Regions from separate parts of the Amycolatopsis sp. NPDC000009 genome, predicted to be linked through region 3. Evidence: predicted binding sites of a transcription regulator. Region 3 holds the regulator's gene; each other region holds the start of a gene.
The links. The regulator HspR, encoded in region 3, represses chaperone genes until heat shock. The targets are predictions, from matches to a motif close to ANNTTGAGTNNNNNNNACTCAANNT.
Positions count from the first base shown of each region.

Region 1: a site for HspR is predicted at 3,094-3,118, ahead of ACZ3HL_RS35525 (adenylate cyclase). Genes of this name have one in related genera too.
Region 2: a site for HspR is predicted at 3,459-3,483, ahead of lon (endopeptidase La). Genes of this name have one in related genera too.

Region 1 covers NZ_JBVHDI010000019.1:170,841-177,064, reverse strand. Annotated here, with positions in the region: gene ACZ3HL_RS35535 (adenylosuccinate synthetase) at 1-1,151, opposite strand, end outside; gene ACZ3HL_RS35530 (hypothetical protein) at 1,148-2,122, opposite strand; gene ACZ3HL_RS35525 (adenylate cyclase) at 2,125-3,093, opposite strand; gene ACZ3HL_RS35520 (hypothetical protein) at 3,205-3,639, shown strand; gene ACZ3HL_RS35515 (hypothetical protein) at 3,735-4,034, opposite strand; gene ACZ3HL_RS35510 (hypothetical protein) at 4,058-4,576, opposite strand; gene ACZ3HL_RS35505 (hypothetical protein) at 4,884-5,117, shown strand; gene ACZ3HL_RS35500 (CDP-alcohol phosphatidyltransferase family protein) at 5,155-5,766, shown strand; gene gcvH (glycine cleavage system protein GcvH) at 5,830-6,213, shown strand.
Region 2 covers NZ_JBVHDI010000006.1:413,689-419,912, reverse strand. Annotated here, with positions in the region: gene ACZ3HL_RS20050 (putative bifunctional diguanylate cyclase/phosphodiesterase) at 1-1,247, opposite strand, end outside; gene ACZ3HL_RS20045 (GNAT family N-acetyltransferase) at 1,528-2,466, shown strand; gene ACZ3HL_RS20040 (SAM-dependent methyltransferase) at 2,485-3,333, shown strand; gene lon (endopeptidase La) at 3,500-5,902, shown strand; gene ACZ3HL_RS20030 (hypothetical protein) at 6,070-6,224, shown strand, end outside.
Region 3 covers NZ_JBVHDI010000004.1:186,695-192,918, reverse strand. Annotated here, with positions in the region: gene grpE (nucleotide exchange factor GrpE) at 1-563, shown strand, start outside; gene dnaJ (molecular chaperone DnaJ) at 597-1,769, shown strand; gene ACZ3HL_RS14355 (heat shock protein transcriptional repressor HspR) at 1,775-2,203, shown strand; gene ACZ3HL_RS14350 (DUF305 domain-containing protein) at 2,488-3,096, opposite strand; gene ACZ3HL_RS14345 (lytic polysaccharide monooxygenase) at 3,081-3,815, opposite strand; gene ACZ3HL_RS14340 (globin domain-containing protein) at 3,975-5,075, opposite strand; gene ACZ3HL_RS14335 (globin domain-containing protein) at 5,524-6,224, opposite strand, start outside.

The DNA of each region.
Region 1 (6,224 bases), on a different contig from region 3:
GCCCTGTCCGGCCCGTACCCGGCGACGGCCACCGGCAGCCGCTCGCCGAACCACTCCAGCGGATCCGGCAGGTCGACGGCGGGGGAGCCGTCCCCGGGTACGACCTTCAGCCCGGTCGCGTCGAGATGCGTCACCGCGAGCGCGTCCACGCCGTCGCAGGCCGCGATCGCGTAGTCGAGCAGGGCCGCGTCGAGATGACCTGCCCGCCACGCGCCCTGGAATTCCCCGGTTTCGTTGTGTGCCTCCGGAAAACGCGCGAGCACGGCGGCGGACTCGGTCGGCAGCGGACCCGCGCCGTGCCGGGTGAGGTAGGTCCGCGTGACGCCCAAGACGGTGTGCGGGCGCCCACCCAGGAGGGCGCGGGCGTTGTGCGGCGTGGTGGTGGACCAGGTCGTATGCGGATGGAATCCGTGGTGCTGGTCGAGGAGAGCCCCCTGCGCTCCCTCGAAGACAAGCCGCCCGGAATCCGCCAGCCGTCCCGTTTCGTCCCCGCCGGTGATCCGCACCGCGTCCGCGAAATCGCGGTACAACGCCACCAGTTCGTCCACGCCGTGCGGCGGCGTGGCGAGCGGCGCGTAGAACCGCGCGAGCGCGTCCAGCTTGCGCCGCAACACCGACGGGGTGGCGCAGTCGGCGACCGTGGGCGCTTCCCCCGGCGTCCCGATCACTTCCTGGTTTTCCACCACCTCGCCCGGCGCCGCCCCCGGCAGCAGCGAGTACCAGACGGTCTCGCCGATGCCCTTGCCGCACGAGCCGTGCCGGTTCGCGCCCCGGGCCTCCTCCCTGGCCCGGTTGGCGTGGATGTGGAACGGCGTCGTGAGCAGGGCCCGGCCGTCCACGCTCAGCAGCGAGAGCGGATTCCGGACGCCTGCCGCTTCGAGCCGCCGCGCTTCCGCCGCCAGCGCGAACGGCTCGACCAGCACGAACCGCGAGAGATGGGTGGGCACGCCGGCGAACGTGCCCGCCCCGAACTGGCTGAACGTGTGATGCCGCCCGTCCACGACGACGTTGTGCGCGGCCTGCGCGCCCCCGTTGAAGCGGACCACGGCGGTGGTGGGCCGGGCGGCGCAGAGCGCGTCGACCACCGCGCCCTTGCCTTCGTCGCCGAAGCCGAGCCCGACCACCACCACGTGACCGTCCAGGAGACTCATCGCAGCACCACGTCGCTCGGCCCGTCCGGCTCCGGCACCGCCGAGGTGACGACCGACTTGGTGCCCAGCTTCGCCAGCGCTTTGCCGACCGCCTTGCTTTCGGCGACCGAGCCGACGTCCGCGAGATCGGCGAGCGCCCGGTCGACGTCGACGACCCGTTCCTCCAGCCCGATGGTGGCCGCGATCAGTTCGCACACCGCGCCGGGATCGTCGAGCTTCAGGAAGTTCTGGCCGAGCAGACCGCTCCAGTGTTCGCCGATCTCCGGGTCGTTGTAGTACGACGACTGGTTCGGCAGCACGAAGTAGACGTGCCACTTGCGGGCCAGCTCCCGGTACACCGACGCCGGGTCGATGTCCTCCCGCACGTCGTCCCCGATCACGCGGCGGATGTGGCGCGCCTCCAGCGCGGGCTTGTTCAGCTCGTCGCCGATGACGAACAGATAGCCCTTGCGGCCGCGGTTCTGCCACGCGTCGGTCACGACGTGCCGCGCCATGAAGTACGCGGCCAGTTCGTAGGACTCGCTCTTCTGCCCGCCGCCACCGCCTTCGAGGAAGATCGTGCGCAGCTGCTCGTCCATCCGGTTGTCCGATTCGAACTGCCCGACCTGCAAGGGAACCCGGTCGCTGTCGGCGTCGCCGATCGCGCCGAACATCACCTGCGGGTCGGCCAGGTACCCCCGGCGCTTCAGCAGGCCGTGCAGTTTGCCGAGCTTGCCCTGCATGACCCGCGGCACCCGGCGCATCGAGCCGGTGACGTCGAACAGCACCGCGATCGGCGTCGAATCGGTGTGGTCGGCCGAATCCCGGCATTCCCGGACCGCGTTCAGCGGGTCGAGCGCGGGCGCGACCTTCCAGTCTTTCGCGGGCTTGGAGCGGAGATCGGCGGTGTAGCCGAAGTCGTCCTCGCCCTTGGCCTTCCGGAAGGTCTTCGCGGCGGCGTAGGCGTTGTCGTCCCAGTGTCCGTGTCCCATGGTCAGGCTCCTGTCTCGGGGATGGTGAAGGGTCGGAAGGTGCGGGGGCCGTAGAGGTCGTCGAGCAGCGCGTCGTATTCGTCGAGCAGATCGGCGGCGTCGGGCCGTTGTGCGGGGTTGTCCTGTGTGCACCACGTCGCGAACTCGCGCTGCCGGGTTTCGTCCGGTGCCAGGAGTTCCAGCATCATGCGGTGGAGCATGCGGACGTCGGTGGCGGCGGTCATCGGCAGTCCTTTGTGGACTTCCGGTGGGTAGTCGATGGAGTTGTCCGCCGCGAGCGGGAGGACGCCGTCCTCGACGGCGAAGGACCAGCCGACGACGACGATGCCGTGCCGCTCCGGATGGACGAGCACGTTGTCCGCGGTGAGGTGGCCGTGGACGACACCCGCGCGATGCGCGCCGGCCACCGCGCGCAGGAGACGACGGTGCATCCACGCGTAGTCGCGGCCGTCGAGCCCGCCGGGGAAGGCCTTCCCGGCATCGGCGAGGGTGACGAAACCGTCGACGAGCGGGTCGAGGACGCTGAACGCGCGGTCACCCCTGGCCACCGGACCCGAGGTGTCCAGCAGCCGTGGGTAGTAGGGGCGCAGCCAGCGGTGCCGTTCGGTGAAGCCGTCGAGCGTGCGCAATGCCGCCCACTCGGCGTGGATCAGCGGGTTGAGCGCCGGGTCGCGGACGAGTTTCACCAGATGCGGCCCGGTGGTCCGGTAGGTCGTCGCGACACTGCCCACCGCGTGCGGCGTGGTGAGGGTGTACGCCGACGTCGCCGTGGTGACCGTCTGGCGCCGGGCACGTTTCCACTCGTCGTGGAGCCGGTTGAGCGTGGCGGCGGCGCGATGGGCGCGCTCGTCGCCGGGGTTGCGGTCGGGGTGGAGTACGGCCGCCAGTTCGCGGTAGCGATGGCGCGCGAACAGAGCGGCCGCGTCGACCGTGTTCTCGACCATCGTCACGGCGTCTTCCCTGGTGAGCATAGTTTGAGTCTAGACGACTCTTACCTGGTGTGGCAAGAGGGTGGGTACAAATCCCGTGCCGCTCCGCCGCTCCGGCGAATAGCGTGAAAGGGCCGAACCGAAAGGATTTTCTTGTCAGGTGAACCGCGGAAACCCAGTGTTCCGTCCCGGCTGCTGCTGGCCGGGATCCCGTTCGTCTTCCTGTTGTGGGTCGCCGGGGGAGCGATCGGTGACCGCGTGCGTGAACTGGACACCGGCGAGGACGTCACGGTCGTCGCTGTCTCGGGATGCGTCGAGGAAGGGCCGCCGATGAGCGGCCGGTTTCCCTACTGCGAGGCCGGGTGGCGGTTCGACGACGGGCGCACCGGGCGCGGGAGGATCGACGGCGAAAGGGTCGCGGAGGGCGACAGGATCTTCGCCGGTGACGGATTCGCTTACCCGTCGAGGTCCAACCGGGTCCTGAGCCTGGCGATGGTCGCGCTGTGCGGCCTGGTCCTGCTGGGAATGCTGATCGGGCTCGGCGTCCTGTACCGGAAGGGCCGGACCGGGCGGCGTCGCGAGCGGTGACGCCGCCGGGTGGCTCAGCTCCGGGTGGCTTCGATCTGGCGCTCGTCCTCGGTCGAGCAGCTCGTCACCGGATCGTTCGGCCCGCTACCGCAGGTTCAGGGCCCGACCACCACGGGGCCGGGCCCCTGCGGTGACGCCGCCTCGGCGGGCGTCAGCTTGGCGAAATAGTCCGTGAGCACTCGAGTCGCTTCGGCGCAGTCGGCCTTCCCGCGGACGACGACCTTGTTCTTCGCGCCCTGGAACCCGGTGACCTCACCGCACGGCGTGCCGGCCAGAACCTGATCGGCCGCGGGGACGGGAGACGACGACGGCGCGGCGGCGGGAGCGGGATCCGCGCCGCAACCGCTCAGCAGGACGACGGCGAACGCGGCGGGGAGCACGGCGAGGCTCTTCATGGGCCCTTCTTCTCGAGGATGGTTCATTCGACGGGGACGACAGCGGCGAACACGTTCTGTTCGCCCTTGCTGCAACTGGTGCCGCCCTGTGCGGCGGGAGCACCGGAGACGCACAGCCAGCCGTCCACGGTCTCACTGACCGGTTCGTCCGAGCTCGCGGACTGACGTCCGGCGATCCTCTTGTGGAACGAACCGACGATCCCGGTCGCGTCCGCGCACGAGACCCCGGGGCCGTTGAGCACCTGCAGGGTCAGGCCGCTGGCCGCGGTGACCGTGCCGCACGAACCCTGAACCGGTTCAGCGGGTTTCGGCTGGGAAGTGGGAGGCGGGCCGGCGGAGCGGCTCGGCGCGGTCTGCGACGGGATGGGCGGCACCGACACACTGGACGCCGCGGTGGGAAGCGAGGGCGGCGAGGCCGACATCAAGGTGACAGGCGGTGGCGGATCTTCGCCCGAACAGGCGGCGAGCGTTCCGACGGCGGCACAGACGGCGCAGGCCGCGAACAGGCGCCGCCACGTTCCCGTGGTGGTCGAGGCGGGCAAGGCGATCCCTTCGTCGGCCGGTCGTGGCCGGCCCATTCTGACCCGGCCGGGCCCGATGTCGTGGCATTGAGCCACATTCGATTCGCGGGAGGTTATCGCGCCCGCGACGCCGCGCTACGCGAGGACCGCGCAAGCACTGTCCATTGTGGACGATTAACATGCCGTTCACAGCGTGACGACACCCTGTTGTCGTCGCGAACCGATCGGACGAATCCACGCCGGATCCGTTAACGCGCGGACCCGTTCTGCCGAAAACAAAGGTAGCGCTCCGGCGTGTCCCAGTCCCCGTCACGAAACCGTGAGAGTGATGAAGACCGACGAACAGACCGACCCCGCGTCACCCCAGGCCACCGCACCGGCGAGCGCGGAGCTGCCACCGACGGCACCGTGCACCGTCGTCTGGTGTGGTGGCCGCCCGTACGTCCTCGAAACCTCCGCCGGTCACAACCGCTGGATGGGCACCGACCACCGGGGCAGGCCCGTGGCGCTGACCAGCGCGGACCTGCAGCGTCGCGGCTGGACCCACACCCGGGCCAGCTGACGGGGGAGGATCTGCCGCCGCTGGCTAGGCTGAGCGGGTGAGTACGCCCCCCGAACCGAGCGTGACCAGCGAAGAGCCTTCCCTGCTGCGGCAGGCCCTGAACGTCCCCAACATGCTTTCGATCCTCCGGCTCGCCGGGGTGCCGGTCTTCCTGTGGCTGCTCCTCGGCCCGAAGGAGGACGGCTGGGCGCTCGCGCTGCTCGTGTTCAGCGCGCTCACCGACTGGCTCGACGGCAAACTCGCCCGCTGGCTCAACCAGATGTCGCGGCTCGGCCAGCTGCTCGACCCCGCCGCCGACCGGCTCTACATCCTCGCGACCCTCATCGCGTTCCTGATCCGCGACATCATCCCGTGGTGGCTGGTGGTCCCGCTGGTCGCCCGCGAGGCCGTCCTCGGCGTCTGCGTGCTGCTGCTGCGGCACCGCGGGTTCGCCCCTCCGGAGGTCACCTACATCGGCAAGGGTGCCACCTTCGTGCTGATGTACGCCTTCCCGTTCCTGCTGCTCACCCAGGGCGGTTCCGACATCGCCGCGATCGCCCGGCCGATCGGATACGCCTTCACGGCGTGGGGTGCGGTCCTGTACGTCTATTCGGGCGTGCTGTACATCGTCCAGACCGTGCGCGCCTTGCGGGAGGCGCCGGGCGCGTGACCCGGCGGGATGCGAAACTGCGCGCGTCGGTTTCGAGCGAGGGCACCAGAAAGGGGAGCGGCGTTGTCCACTCCAGAAGAACTGCGGTACACCGAGGAACACGAGTGGGTCTCCGTGCGCGACGGAGGGCTCGTGCGGGTGGGCATCACGGAGTACGCCCAGGACCAGCTCGGTGACGTGGTGTTCGTCGAACTGCCGGAGGTCGGCAAGCAGGTCGGTTCGGGCGACGCGTTCGGCGAGGTCGAGTCGACCAAGAGTGTTTCGGAGCTGTTCGCCCCGCTCGACGGCGAGGTGGTCGCGGTCAACGACGCGGTGACCGAGTCGCCCGAGCTGATCAACAGCGACCCCTACGGTGAAGGCTGGCTGATCGAGCTCCGTCTCGACGACGCCGGCTCGGTGGAATCCCTGCTGGAGGCCGAGGCCTACCAGGCGCTGATCAAGGAATAGCCGCAGGCCGC
Region 2 (6,224 bases), on a different contig from region 3:
TGGCTGGCCATCGTGCCGAGCAGCTGGACGTCGTACTTGCCGAACCCGCGCCAGCGGGACAGCCTGTCGTGCGCTTCGACGACGCCGAGAAGCTGGTTCGCGCTGCGCAACGGGACGACCAGCGCCTCCTGCGCGCCGCGGTCGAGCAACGCGGAGCGGACGTCGGGATTGGCTTCGGTGATCCGGAAGTGCCGGACGTGCGCGCCGGGCAGGCGCAGCAGCGGGTCGTCGGCGGCCGGGTCGACGGGCGGCAGTTCGTCGCCCGCGACCACCATCCGCATGGTGTCCTTCGGTTCCAGTCGAAGCCTGAGCACGACGCGGCCGGCGGCCAGCTGGTCCTTGATGCGCTCGGCGATGGTCGCCCATTCGCGGACGTCGACACCTCCGACGAGCTCGTCGGCGCGTCCGGCCGGCCGGGCGGCGGCCTGCTGACCGGAGCGCGCGACCATCAGGCTGACGTCGGACAGCGCTTCCATGTCGCGCTGCTCACGGAGCAGGTCGGAATACGCCCAGTACAACGCGGTGAGCCCGAGGAAGACCGCCAGCACGAGCGGCCAGGCCTTCGGCGTCCCGGAAATGACCAAATATCCGGAAAGACCGACCGAAGCGTTGACGAAGCCGACGACGAGGATGCGGCCGGTCAACCGGATCGCGGTGCTGACCCGCATGCGGCGGCGCAACACGCGGACGGCGGCGAGCGCGAGCAGCGTGCTGACCAGCGGCGCGGTCAAAGTGCCCGCCAGCGCGGCGATCCAGGTCATGTCCTGGGCGCCGGAGGCCTGCTTCACCAGTCCTGCCACGGCGAACGCGCCGGTGATCTCCAGCAGGAAGGCGCCGGCGTTGTAGAGCACACGGCCCGCGACCTTGCGGGCCAGCAGTGTCCCGATGCCCGCCGCGAGATGGGCGGCGAGCACGACTTCGAAGGGAGCGACGAAGAATCCGATGACCAGCGGGATCTCGGTGAACGAGATCGTCCACGAGATGCCGCTGCGGACGTCGACGTTGATGCCGAGCTGTTCGGCGAGCAGGAACGCGAGCGCGAGGATCGGCCCGATCCACAGCAGGTCGTCCGAAGCCTCGAAGTCCAGCCAGAGGCTGACCGCGGCCGCGGCGGCGATGCCCATGGTGAGTACCGCGAAGGTGTAGACGCGGAACCGTCGCTCGTCGGTACGAGCCTCCGTAACGGCACCTCCCTTGCCCGCTGTCGCCTGTGCGGCGCTCCCGGGCCTGCCGTTCGTGTCCGGCATCCGACCTTCCTTCCCGGCTGCCCAACCGGTCTTGTCCTACCGCGACCTCGGGGACGAGGGCAATACAGTACCCCGGAGGGCGTACCCAAGTCCCATTCGAGACAGTATGAGATCACCCCAGGGTTAACAATGGGCGCGTCGCGCTGACCTGCGTGGACCAAGGGGTGAAATGGGAGCGTTATTCGCGTTCCTTCCGACTACCGGAAGTCACCTGGCGCCACGCCCCGGCCAATCTCGTGAAGTTCCCGGCGGACCCGTGAGTAGGGGCTTGAATAGCCCTATGAATAGCCACGCCATCGCCGCCGGGCACGCCGAGCGGCTCGCCACCGTGGACGCCCTGCTCCCCGAAATGCCTGCACTGGAGCCTGTCGAGGGTTCCGTGTCACTCTCCGCGACGGTCGGCGACTCGGCCGCCGCCGGATTGTCGGTACGGACCGAGGCGGGTCCCGATTCTGTTGACTCTCCGTGGCGGGCCCTCGTCGAACATCGCCTCGAAGCACGGCTCACCGGACCCCGCCCGGAAGCGGCCCTCGACGCATTACTCACCCGATGGGATGAACATCTGAAGACCGTGGCTCCACCTGGGGATGTCGAGACCGCGGCGACCGTGGTGCGGCCGAGCCGGGACTCCCCCGGCTCGGCCGAATTGCTGCGCCGCGGCTTCGCGCCGGTGCTGGTGATCGCGGTCCGTCCGGCCGACCGGCTCGCCGCGACTGGACCGCCCGCCACTCCCGGAGTGCACATCCGGCCCGCCGAAGCCGATGATCTCGAAACCGCCGTCGGACTCGAACTGGAATTGCAGCGTTACGACGCGCAGTTCGGTTCTGTCACTTTGCGCGAGGGCGCGGAGGAAACGATCACGGCGGAGCTGTCGAAACACGTCGGCCGCGAAAATCCGACGTTGTGGATCGCCGAACTGTACGGACGGCCGCTGGGCATGGTCCGGGTGCAGTTCCCCGGCGAGACGGCGTGGATCGACGGCCGGGTCGCGGCCGACCGCGTCGGCTACCTGTCGTCGCTGGCGGTGGCCGAACCGGCGCGCTCGAGCGGCGTGGGGACGGCGCTCGCCGCGCACGCGCACCAGGTCTTCGACGAATGCGGCACCGAAGCCGTGCTGCTGCACCACGCGCTGGCCAACCCGCGCTCGACGCCGTTCTGGTACGCGCAGGGGTACCGGCCGCTCTGGACCTACTGGCAGCGGCGACCGGCGGTCCCTTGATCCCGATAGGCTCATTTCGTGACGAGGGACGATGACACGGCCCCGGTGGCGCCGACCGGGGTCGACACCGAGAAGCCGTCCGCGGCGAGGATCTACGACTGGTTCCTCGGCGGGACGCACAACTGGGCGGTCGACCGCGAGTTCGCCCGCGCGCTGGAAAAGCAGTGGCGGTGGGTCAAACCGGGGGCGCGGCACAACCGCGAGTTCATGAACCGGGTCGTGCGCGCGGCCTTGAACGCCGGGATCCGGCAGTTCATCGATCTGGGCTCCGGTGTCCCGACCGCCGGGAACGTGCACGAGATCGTCCAGGAGGAACTGGAGCCAGGCGATACGGCGAAGGTCGTGTACGTCGACTACGAGCCAGTGGCGGTGGCGCACGCGGAGCTGATCCTCGAACGGCACGAGGCGACCGACTGGGCCGGGATCATCCAGGCGGACATGCGGCGGCCGAAAGACGTCCTGCGGCATCCGGAGACACTGCGGCTGATCGATTTCGACCAGCCGGTGTGCCTGATGATGATGGCCGTCCTGCATTTCGCCGGCCCGCACGACGATCCGCCCGCGCTGGTCGCGACCTACCGGAACGCGCTGGCGCCGGGCAGCTGGCTGGGGTTGTCGCATATGAGCTTCGGCGGCCAGACGGGCGAGGACGCCGACGGGCTCCACTGGATGGTCGAGCAGTACCGGAAGACGAGCAACCCGGTGTGGATGCGGGACCGCGAAGAGATCGAGCCGCTCTTCGGGGACTGGCCGCTGCTGGAGCCCGGCGTCGTCAACCTGCCCGACTGGCGACCGGTGCGGGAGCTGCGGCGGGACGAGGAAGGTGCCCGGCCGTTCGCCTGGTGCGGGGTCGCCGTCCACCCCTGACATCCGACCTCTCACCGGTTCGCGTCGCCTTTAGCGGGCTAAAGGCGACGCGAACCGGGCAAAGGTCAGAGGGGAGGGTGATCGCTGACGGCGAACGCGGAAAGGAAACAAACGGGTCGATCGGAGAGTTGAGCTAGACAGACTCAACTAACCGAGGAGTGCACAGATGACCGACAACCGCCTCCTGCCCGTCCTCCCGCTCGATGACGACGTCGTGCTGCCGGGCATGATCGTCCCGCTCGACCTCGCCGACACGGAGACGCGCGCCGCGGTGGAGTCCGCCCAGGCCAACACGCCTGCCCAGGCTTCCTTCCCGGGGATCCGGTCCAGCGCCGCCACCAAGGCCGAAGTGCTGATCGTCCCCCGCGTCCACGGCGAGTACGCCGAACTCGGCACCATCGCGACCGTCGAGCGCATCGGGCGCGTGCCCGGGGGCAAGACCGCGGTGCTCCTGCGCGGCACCCGCCGCGCCGTCGTCGGCCGCATCGCCGACGGCCCCGGCGCAGCCCGCTGGGTCCACGCCGAGGTCGCCACCGAGACCACCGACGACAACTCCACGAAGCTCGCGTCCGAGTACAAGTCCGTCGTCATCGCGATCCTCCAGCAGCGCGGCGGCTGGCAGATGATCGACGCCGTCCAGGAGGTCGAGGACCCGTCCGCGGTCGCCGACCTGGCGGGCAACTCGTCCTATCTGAAGGCCGAACAGAAGATCGAGCTGCTGACCACGCTCGACGTCTCCACGCGGCTGGAGAAGGCCCTCGACTGGAGCCGCGAGCAGCTGGCCGAGCTCGAGGTCACCGACACCATCCGCAAGGACGTCCAGGAGGGCATGGAAAAGCAGCAGAAGGAGTTCCTGCTGCGCCGCCAGCTCGAAGCGATCCGCAAGGAACTGGGCGAGCTCGACGGGACGGCCAACGACGACGACTACCGCGCCCGCGTCGAGGCCGCCGAGCTGCCGGACGCGGTCAAGAAGGCCGCACTGTCCGAAGTGGACAAACTGGAGCGGACCTCGGACCAGTCCCCCGAGGGCGGCTGGATCCGCACCTGGCTGGACACGGTCCTCGAACTGCCGTGGAACGAGCGCACCACCGACGTCCACGACATCGCCGCCGCGCGCGACATCCTCGACGCCGACCACGCCGGTCTCGACGACGTGAAGGAACGCATCATCGAGTACCTGGCCGTGCGCAAGCGCCGCGCGGAGTCCGGGCTCGGCCCGGTCGGCGGACGGCGTTCGGGCGCCGTGCTGGCGCTCGCCGGTCCTCCCGGGGTCGGCAAGACGTCGCTCGGCGAGTCCGTGGCGAAGGCGATGGGCCGCAAGTTCGTCCGGGTCGCCCTCGGCGGTATCCGCGACGAGGCCGAGATCCGCGGTCACCGCCGCACTTACGTCGGCGCGCTACCCGGCCGGATCGTCCGCGCCATCAAGGAAGCGGGCTCGATGAACCCGGTCGTGCTGCTCGACGAGATCGACAAGGTCGGCGCCGATTACCGCGGCGACCCGACGGCCGCGCTGCTGGAGGTGCTGGACCCGGAGCAGAACCACACCTTCCGCGATCACTACCTCGAGGTCGAACTCGACCTGTCCGACGTCGTGTTCCTGGCGACGGCGAACGCGCTCGAGACCATCCCCGGTCCGCTGCTGGACCGGATGGAGCTGGTCACCCTCGACGGCTACACCGAGCACGAGAAGGTCACCATCGCCCGCGACCACCTGCTCCCCCGCGAGCTGGAGCGTGCCGGGCTCGGCAAGGACGACGTCACGCTGACCGACGGCGCGTTCAGCCGCATCGCCGCCGAGTACACGCGGGAAGCCGGGGTGCGCAATGCGAACCGGACCATCGCGAAGGTCCTGCGGAAGGTGGCGACGAAGGTCGCGCTGGACGAGGTCGAGCTGCCGCTGACGATCGACGCCGACGGACTGGAGACCTACCTCGGCCGCCCGCGGCACCTGCCGGAGTCTTCGCTGCCCGCGTCGACGCAGCGCACGTCGACCCCCGGCGTGGCGACCGGGCTGGCGGTGACGGGCGCCGGCGGTGACGTCCTCTACATCGAGGCGTCGCTGGCGGATCCGGAGTCCGGCTCGACCGGGCTGTCGCTGACCGGTCAGCTGGGTGACGTGATGAAGGAGTCGGTGCAGATCGCGTTGTCGTACCTGCGGTCGCGCGGCGCCGAGCTGGAACTGCCGGTCGGCGACCTGAAGGACCGCGGCATCCACGTGCACGTCCCGGCGGGCGCGGTGCCCAAGGACGGGCCGAGTGCCGGTATCACGATGACGACCGCGCTGGCGTCCCTGCTTTCGGGCCGGGTCGTGAAGTCGGACGTCGCGATGACCGGTGAGGTGTCGCTGACCGGGCGCGTGCTGCCGATCGGCGGGGTCAAGCAGAAGCTGCTGGCCGCGCACCGGGCGGGAATGAAGACGGTGATCATCCCGCAGCGCAACGAGCCCGATCTGGACGACGTCCCGGCCGAAGTGCTGGCGCAGCTGGACGTCCACGCCGTGGCGAACGTGCGCGACGTCCTGGACATCGCGCTGGCCCCGGCGACGGCTCCGGTCGCCCAAGCGGCGTAACAGCGCGAGGCCTGAAGCCCCGGATCCCGCCAAGGATCCGGGGCTTTCGGCTTTCCAGGATCCGGACGAACCCGGACATTGACTCACCTTAAACTCCCTATCACGTTTTGATAACGTGTATTGCGTGCCACCCAGCCGGGGTGCGTGATCCTTGAGAGGGCAAGGTCATGAGTCAAGGAATTCTTTCCCCGTTGCGGCCGAGGCGCAGGTGCGTTTCGGCCGGTCAGATCGTCTGCCTGAGTATTCTCACCTCTTTCACCGCGGCGCTGACCTTCGCCGGCACCAGCGCCTCGATCGCCGCGGGCATCGCCATCGCCCTGTT
Region 3 (6,224 bases):
CCGGCCTCGGGGAGTCCATCGTGGACGATTCGGTGACGGTGGCCACGGGGCTGGAGAAGGAGCTGGCGGAACGCACCGCCGACCTCCAGCGGCTCCAGGCCGAGTACGCCAACTACCGCAAGCGCGTGGACCGTGACCGCGAGCAGGTCGTCGCCGGTGCGAAGGCGTCGGTCGTCAACGATCTGCTCCCGCTGCTCGACGACCTCGAGCGCGCGGAACAGCACGGCGATCTGACGGGCGCCTTCAAGGCGGTCGGCGAGAAGCTCGTCGGGAGCCTGCAGCGGTCGGGCCTCGAGCCGTTCGGCACCGAAGGCGAGCCCTTCGACCCGAGCGTTCACGAGGCCGTCCAGCACAACACGTCGCCGGACGTCGCGGGGCCGACGGTCACCATCGTCATGCGCCGCGGCTACCGCTTCGGCGAGCGCGTGCTGCGTCCGGCGATGGTCGGGGTCACCGACCACGAGCCCGGCGCCGCACCGGCGGCGCAGGACGCCCCGGTGGACCCGCCCGTGGGTGGCGAACTGCCGCTCGAGGGCGAACTTTTCGATGAGAACGAACGCTGATCGGCGATACGGCGTGAAAGGAGGAGACGTTCGGTGAGTGCACGGGAATGGATCGGTAAGGACTTCTACCGTGAGCTGGGCGTCTCCTCCGACGCCACCGCGGACGAGATCAAGAAGGCCTATCGCAAGCTGGCCAAGGAGAACCATCCCGACGCCAACGCGGGCAACGCGGAGGCCGAGAAGAAGTTCAAAGCGGTCTCCGAGGCGTACGGCGTTCTTTCCGACACGTCCAAGCGCAAGGAGTACGACGAGGCTCGCCGCCTCTTCGGCTCCGGCGGTCCCGGTGGCTTCGGCTTTCCCGGTGCCGGTGGTGGCGGTGGTTTCGACGTCGGTGACATCTTCGGTCAGGCGGGTCAGCAGCAGGGCGGTTTCGGTGGTCTCGGCGACATCCTCGGCGGGCTCTTCGGCCGCCGCGGCGCCGCCGCCGGTGCCACCGCGAACCGGCCGCAGCGCGGCTCGGACGTGGAGACCGACGTCCGGATCGACTTCGCCGAGGCGGTCAAGGGCGCGACCCTGCCGCTGCGGCTGTCGAGCCCGGCGACCTGTTCCACCTGCGGCGGAAACGGCGCGAAGCCGGGGACTTCCCCGAGGACGTGCGCGACCTGCCAGGGCAGCGGGCTGGTCAGCCGGAGCCAGGGCGCGTTCGCGTTCTCGGAGCCGTGCCGCGACTGCCGAGGCCGCGGCACGATCATCGACGACCCCTGCCCGGAATGCGCGGGCGAGGGCATCAGCACCCGCACCCGGACGCTGACCGTGCGGATCCCGCCGGGCGTCGCCGACGACCAGCGGATCCGGCTGGCGGGTCAGGGCGAACCGGGCCGTGGCGGCGCGCAGCCGGGCGACCTGTACGTCCGCGTGCACGTCGCTCCGCACGCGGTGTTCGGGCGCAAGGACCTCGACCTGACGATCACCGTGCCGGTGTCCTTCTCGGAACTGGCCCTCGGCGGCACGATCACCGTGCCGACGCTCGAGGGCAAGGTCTCGCTGAAGGTGCCGCAGGGCACGGCGAGTGGTCGAGTGCTCCGGGTACGCGGCAAGGGAATCGCGAAACGCGACGGCTCGCAGGGCGATCTGCTGGTCACCCTGCAGGCGGCCATCCCGGCCAAACTGGACGACAAGGCCCGTGAAGCGCTGGAGGCCTACGCGGAGGCCATGGCCGACCACGATCCGCGACCGGAGATCACCGAACTTCTCGAAGGCAGGTGAGCACCATGTTCGGCGGGCTGCCGCACGGTGCGGACGAGGACACCCCCGTGTTCGTCATTTCGGTGGCGGCGCAGCTTTCCGGCCTGCACGCGCAGACCCTGCGGTCCTACGACCGGCAGGGTCTCGTGTCACCGGGCCGGACCTCCGGTGGTGGACGGCGTTACTCGATGCGGGACATCGCGTTGCTGCGCGAAGTGCAGCGACTGTCCCAAGAGGACGGTGTCAATCTCGCCGGCATCAAGCGGATCATCGAGCTGGAGAACCAGGTCGACGCGCTCCGCGCGCGGATCGCCGAACTGACCGAGGAGCTCACGGCGGCGTACGTCGCCGCCGAACAGACGGCCGCGGCCGTGCACGCCTCCTACCGCAAGGACCTCGTCCCGCTGCGGCAGCAGACGGCGCTCGTGGTCTGGAAGCCCAAAAAACGCACTTAGTCCTCTAAATGCGGGGGTCGAGGCAAGGTGGCAGGTTGCGAAAGCCACTTTCGCAACCTTCAACGTTGCGAAAGTGGCTTTCGCAACGTCGGCGGGCGGTGAGCGGTCGGACCTGGTGGCCGCTGCCCGAGGGACTTGCGCTATGCAGCCGACCTGCCCCGTTCGCGAACCTCGCGCCCGAGACGTGTCGCGAAAGCCACTTTCGGGACATCAGACGTCGCGAAAGTGGCTTTCGCGACACAGTCGCTTTGCCTCTCACGAACGCATTCAGAGGACTAAACGCGTCATTGGCCGGGCACCAGGGTCCGGATCTGCTGGACCTCGCCGGTGCGCGAGTCCATGATCCGCTGGGCCAGCGCCTTCGCCTCCGGGTTCTTGCCGTCCTTCAGCTCGGTCCTCGCGAGCGCGACCCCGTTGTGCTGGTGCGCGACGAAGATGTCGGCGAAGTCGAGACTGAACTCCGCACCATCCTTTTTGGACAGTGCTTCGAGGAGCCCCTTGTCGGTGAGCCCGTCGCCACCGTGATGGTGGTGCGCGTGCGGGTCCGCCGAGCCCGTCTCGGGTTTGCCCCAGGCCTTCAGCCAGTTCCGCATGTCGGTGGTCTCGGTCTGCTGGGTCGCCTCGATGGCGGCCGCGAGATTCGTCAGCTCCTGCTTCTGCGCCTGCTTGGTCTTCACCAGTTTGACGATCTCCACCCCCTGGTCGTTGTGGGCGATCATCATCTGCAGGAACATCACGTCGGCGTCGTTGTACTGCGCGGACGCCGCCGCCGATTGGGGGACCGGGGAGATCGGGGCGCCGGCGTCGGTCGGTGAGCCGTCGCCGGCCCCGCAGCCCGCGAGGGCCACGAGACCGGCGACGAGAACGAAGGCCAGCTTCACTGCCGGGTCCACAGCGCGGGAGTGTTCGGCGGTTCCCAGCCTTGGAGCGCCGTATGCGCCATCTGGCACCGGTAGGTGACGCCGCCGTAGGTCACCGTGCTGCCGACCGTGTAGGACGCCCCGGCCGCCCAGGTGCCGCCGGCGGGCGGGTTGGTGGTGCTGGTGGGCGGGTTCGACGTCGTGGGCGGGTTGCTGGTGGTCGGCGGGGTGCCGCCGCCGATCTGCAGGTCGATGCAGCTGTAGAAGGCCATCGGCGTGTCCGCGATGTTCCAGACGGCGAGCACCTTCTGACGGCCGCTGAAGCCGTTGAGGCTCACCGTGTGCGACGTCGGGTCCTTCGGCGCGGAGTTGTTCCCGCTGATGTCGGCGATCTTGGTGCCGCCGATGTAGTACTCGTAGTTCGTGGTCCGGTGGTAGGCGGTGAACTTCCAGTTGAAGGTCACGCTGTTGCCGACCGACGCGGCAGGCCACGGCTTCGACTCGTCGTTGAGCTCGGCGAACTGGGGCAGCCCGCCGTTGCAGCTGCGGAGACCCTTGGGGCCCTCGACGCTCTGGGGTTCGTAGACGATGCTGCCGCAGCCCGACACCTTGCCCTGGGCGCAGTTCGCCTGGCGGCTGGGCGGGGACAGCACGTAGCCGTGGGCGCTGGCCACCTGCGGGACGGCCACGATGGCGATCGGGGCGAGGATCGCACCGGCGGCGGCTGCCACGAGCTTGCGTTTGACGGTCATGCCGGCTCCTGAGGGATGGAACGACGGTGTTCCCGTGAGGGGAGCAATGTGGTCTAGACCATAAATCCGCCGGTGACCGCGGTCAATGATTCACTGACCTACTGCTGCGTCGAGCTCAAGTGGAACAGCCGATCGGCCTAATACGAACGACGCGCCGGCTCAGTCCAGGGTGAAGGGGTCGTACTTGATCCGCGCCAGATCCGTCCCCGCGGCGAGCAGTTTCGCGATCGTCGCCCGGATCATCGACGGCGACCCGGCGACGTACACGTCGCGGTCCTTCCATCCGCCGCGCTGGGTGACCGCCGTGGCCAGCGTGCCGCGGTCACCGCCGGCGATGGTGCCTTCCTCGGTCACCGGGGTCACCGTCAGCCAAGGGCAGGTGACGGTCAGCCCGCGAAGCTCGTCGAGGGCGTAGAGGTCTTCCGGGCGGCGGCCGCCGAAGAAGAGATGCACCGGAGGGTTGTTCTTCCAGCGTGACATGTCGTCGAGCAGGGCGAGCAGCGGCGCGACACCGGTGCCGCCGCCGATCATCAGCAGCGGACGGCTTTCCGTGTGGTGCACCGAAAGCGCGCCGAGCGACGGGCCGAGCCGCCAGACGTCGCCGGATCGGGTGTGATGGACGATCGCCCGGGAGACCCAGCCGCCGCGTACGGCGTGCACGTGGAACTCGAGCGTCCCGTCGTCGTGCGGCGCGGTCGCCGGGGAGAAGTACCGCCACATCCGCGGCCGCTGCGGGACTTCGACGCTGACGTAGCCGCCGGCCCGGTACGGAAGCGGCTGGTCGGTGCGCACCTTGATCACGGCGACGTCGCGGGTGGCGAGCCGGTGTCCGACGACGGTCGCCTTCCACCACGCCGGCCCGATCTCCTTGCCCGCGGCCTCGCGCATGTTCTTCGAAATGACGCCGTACGCCGTCACCCAGGCGTCTTCCAGTTCCGGCGTCCAGTCGTCCTTCAGGAACCTTTTGAGCGCTGCGATCAACGCGACACCGACGGCGTCGTAATGGCGGCCGAGGACGTCGAACTTCCGGTGGTCCCGGCCGAGTTGCCCGAGGAAAGTGGCCAGTTCGTCGGGCCGGTCCACCATCTGGACGACGTAGACGAGTGCGCGCAGCAAACGATTTCGCTGTGTGGCCATGTTGATCGGGAACAACGCCCTGGCGTCCGGTGAAACGGAGAACAGCACGCCGTAGAAGTATTGGGACAACTCCTCGGCCTTCGTTTCGACGGCGGCGAAACTCTCCCTGATGAGCTTGGCCATCTCGACGGTCTTGTCCGCCGGCGGTGTTTCGATCAAGGGCGGGACGGGAGCCGGTGAAGATCTCGACGGACTCGGTGGATGCTCGTACTTCACTGTTTCGGCAGTCATGGGTGAACGATTTTCTCCAGTTGGATCGGGCATATTCTCCAGACCCGATGTCATCGTGCTCGTGTTCCCCCGCGGGTTCCCGACTGTATGCCCGAACGTCGCGAAAGGATCCAAGAATGGTTGTTTCCCGCTCGAACGGAGCAAACGATATACGCGCCGTCAACCCCGTCTGGCACTAAGTAAAGGTGATCAAGCAGGCGGGATTTTCCTTGCTCACCAGTGGTTTTCGCCACGGTGGACGGAAAACGTGATCCGCCGATCGGGTGGGTTCTTCTCCGTGTTTACCGGGTCACGTAACGGTATGCGGCCGGTGCCTGATCACCATTGTGGAATCGAATTGCTAGTCGATGGTGAAGGGGTCGTACGCGATCTGGTCCAGCGCGCTGCCCGCGACCAGCATCCGGGACACCGTCGCGCGGATCATCGCGGGCGAACCAGAGACGAGGATCCGGTGCCCCGGCCAGGATCCTTGCTGGGTAACGGCTTCCGCGAGTGTGCCCTGCACGCAGCCAGGGGCCTCTTCACCGCGTTCGACCACCGGGGTCACGGTGAGCCACGGGTTCGTGGCCGCGAGGGCGCGCAACTCGTCGAGGTCGTAAAGGTCCTCACGCGACGGTCCGCCGTAGAACAGCTGGACCTTCGGGTTCTCGCCCCACTGCGCGAGGTCGTCCAGGATGGCGCGCAACGGCGCGACGCCGGTACCGCCGGCGATCATCAGGACGTCACGGCCGTCGCTCCGGTCGACCGAAAGCCTGCCGAGCGGCGGCCCGAGCCGCCAGACGTCGCCGGGCTGGGTGTGGCTGACGATGGCGCGCGACACCCAGCCGCCGTCGACGGCGCGCACGTGGAACTCGATGCCGCCGTCCTCGCGCGGCGCGTTCGCCGGGGACAGGTAGCGCCAGAGCCGTGGCCGCTGCGGTACTTCGACGCTCATGTACTGACCGGGCTGATACGGCACCGGGAATTCGGGCTGGACGCGGACCAGGGCGAGATCCCAGGTGAGCCGCCGGTGTTCGAGTACGGTGGCCGACCACGACGCCG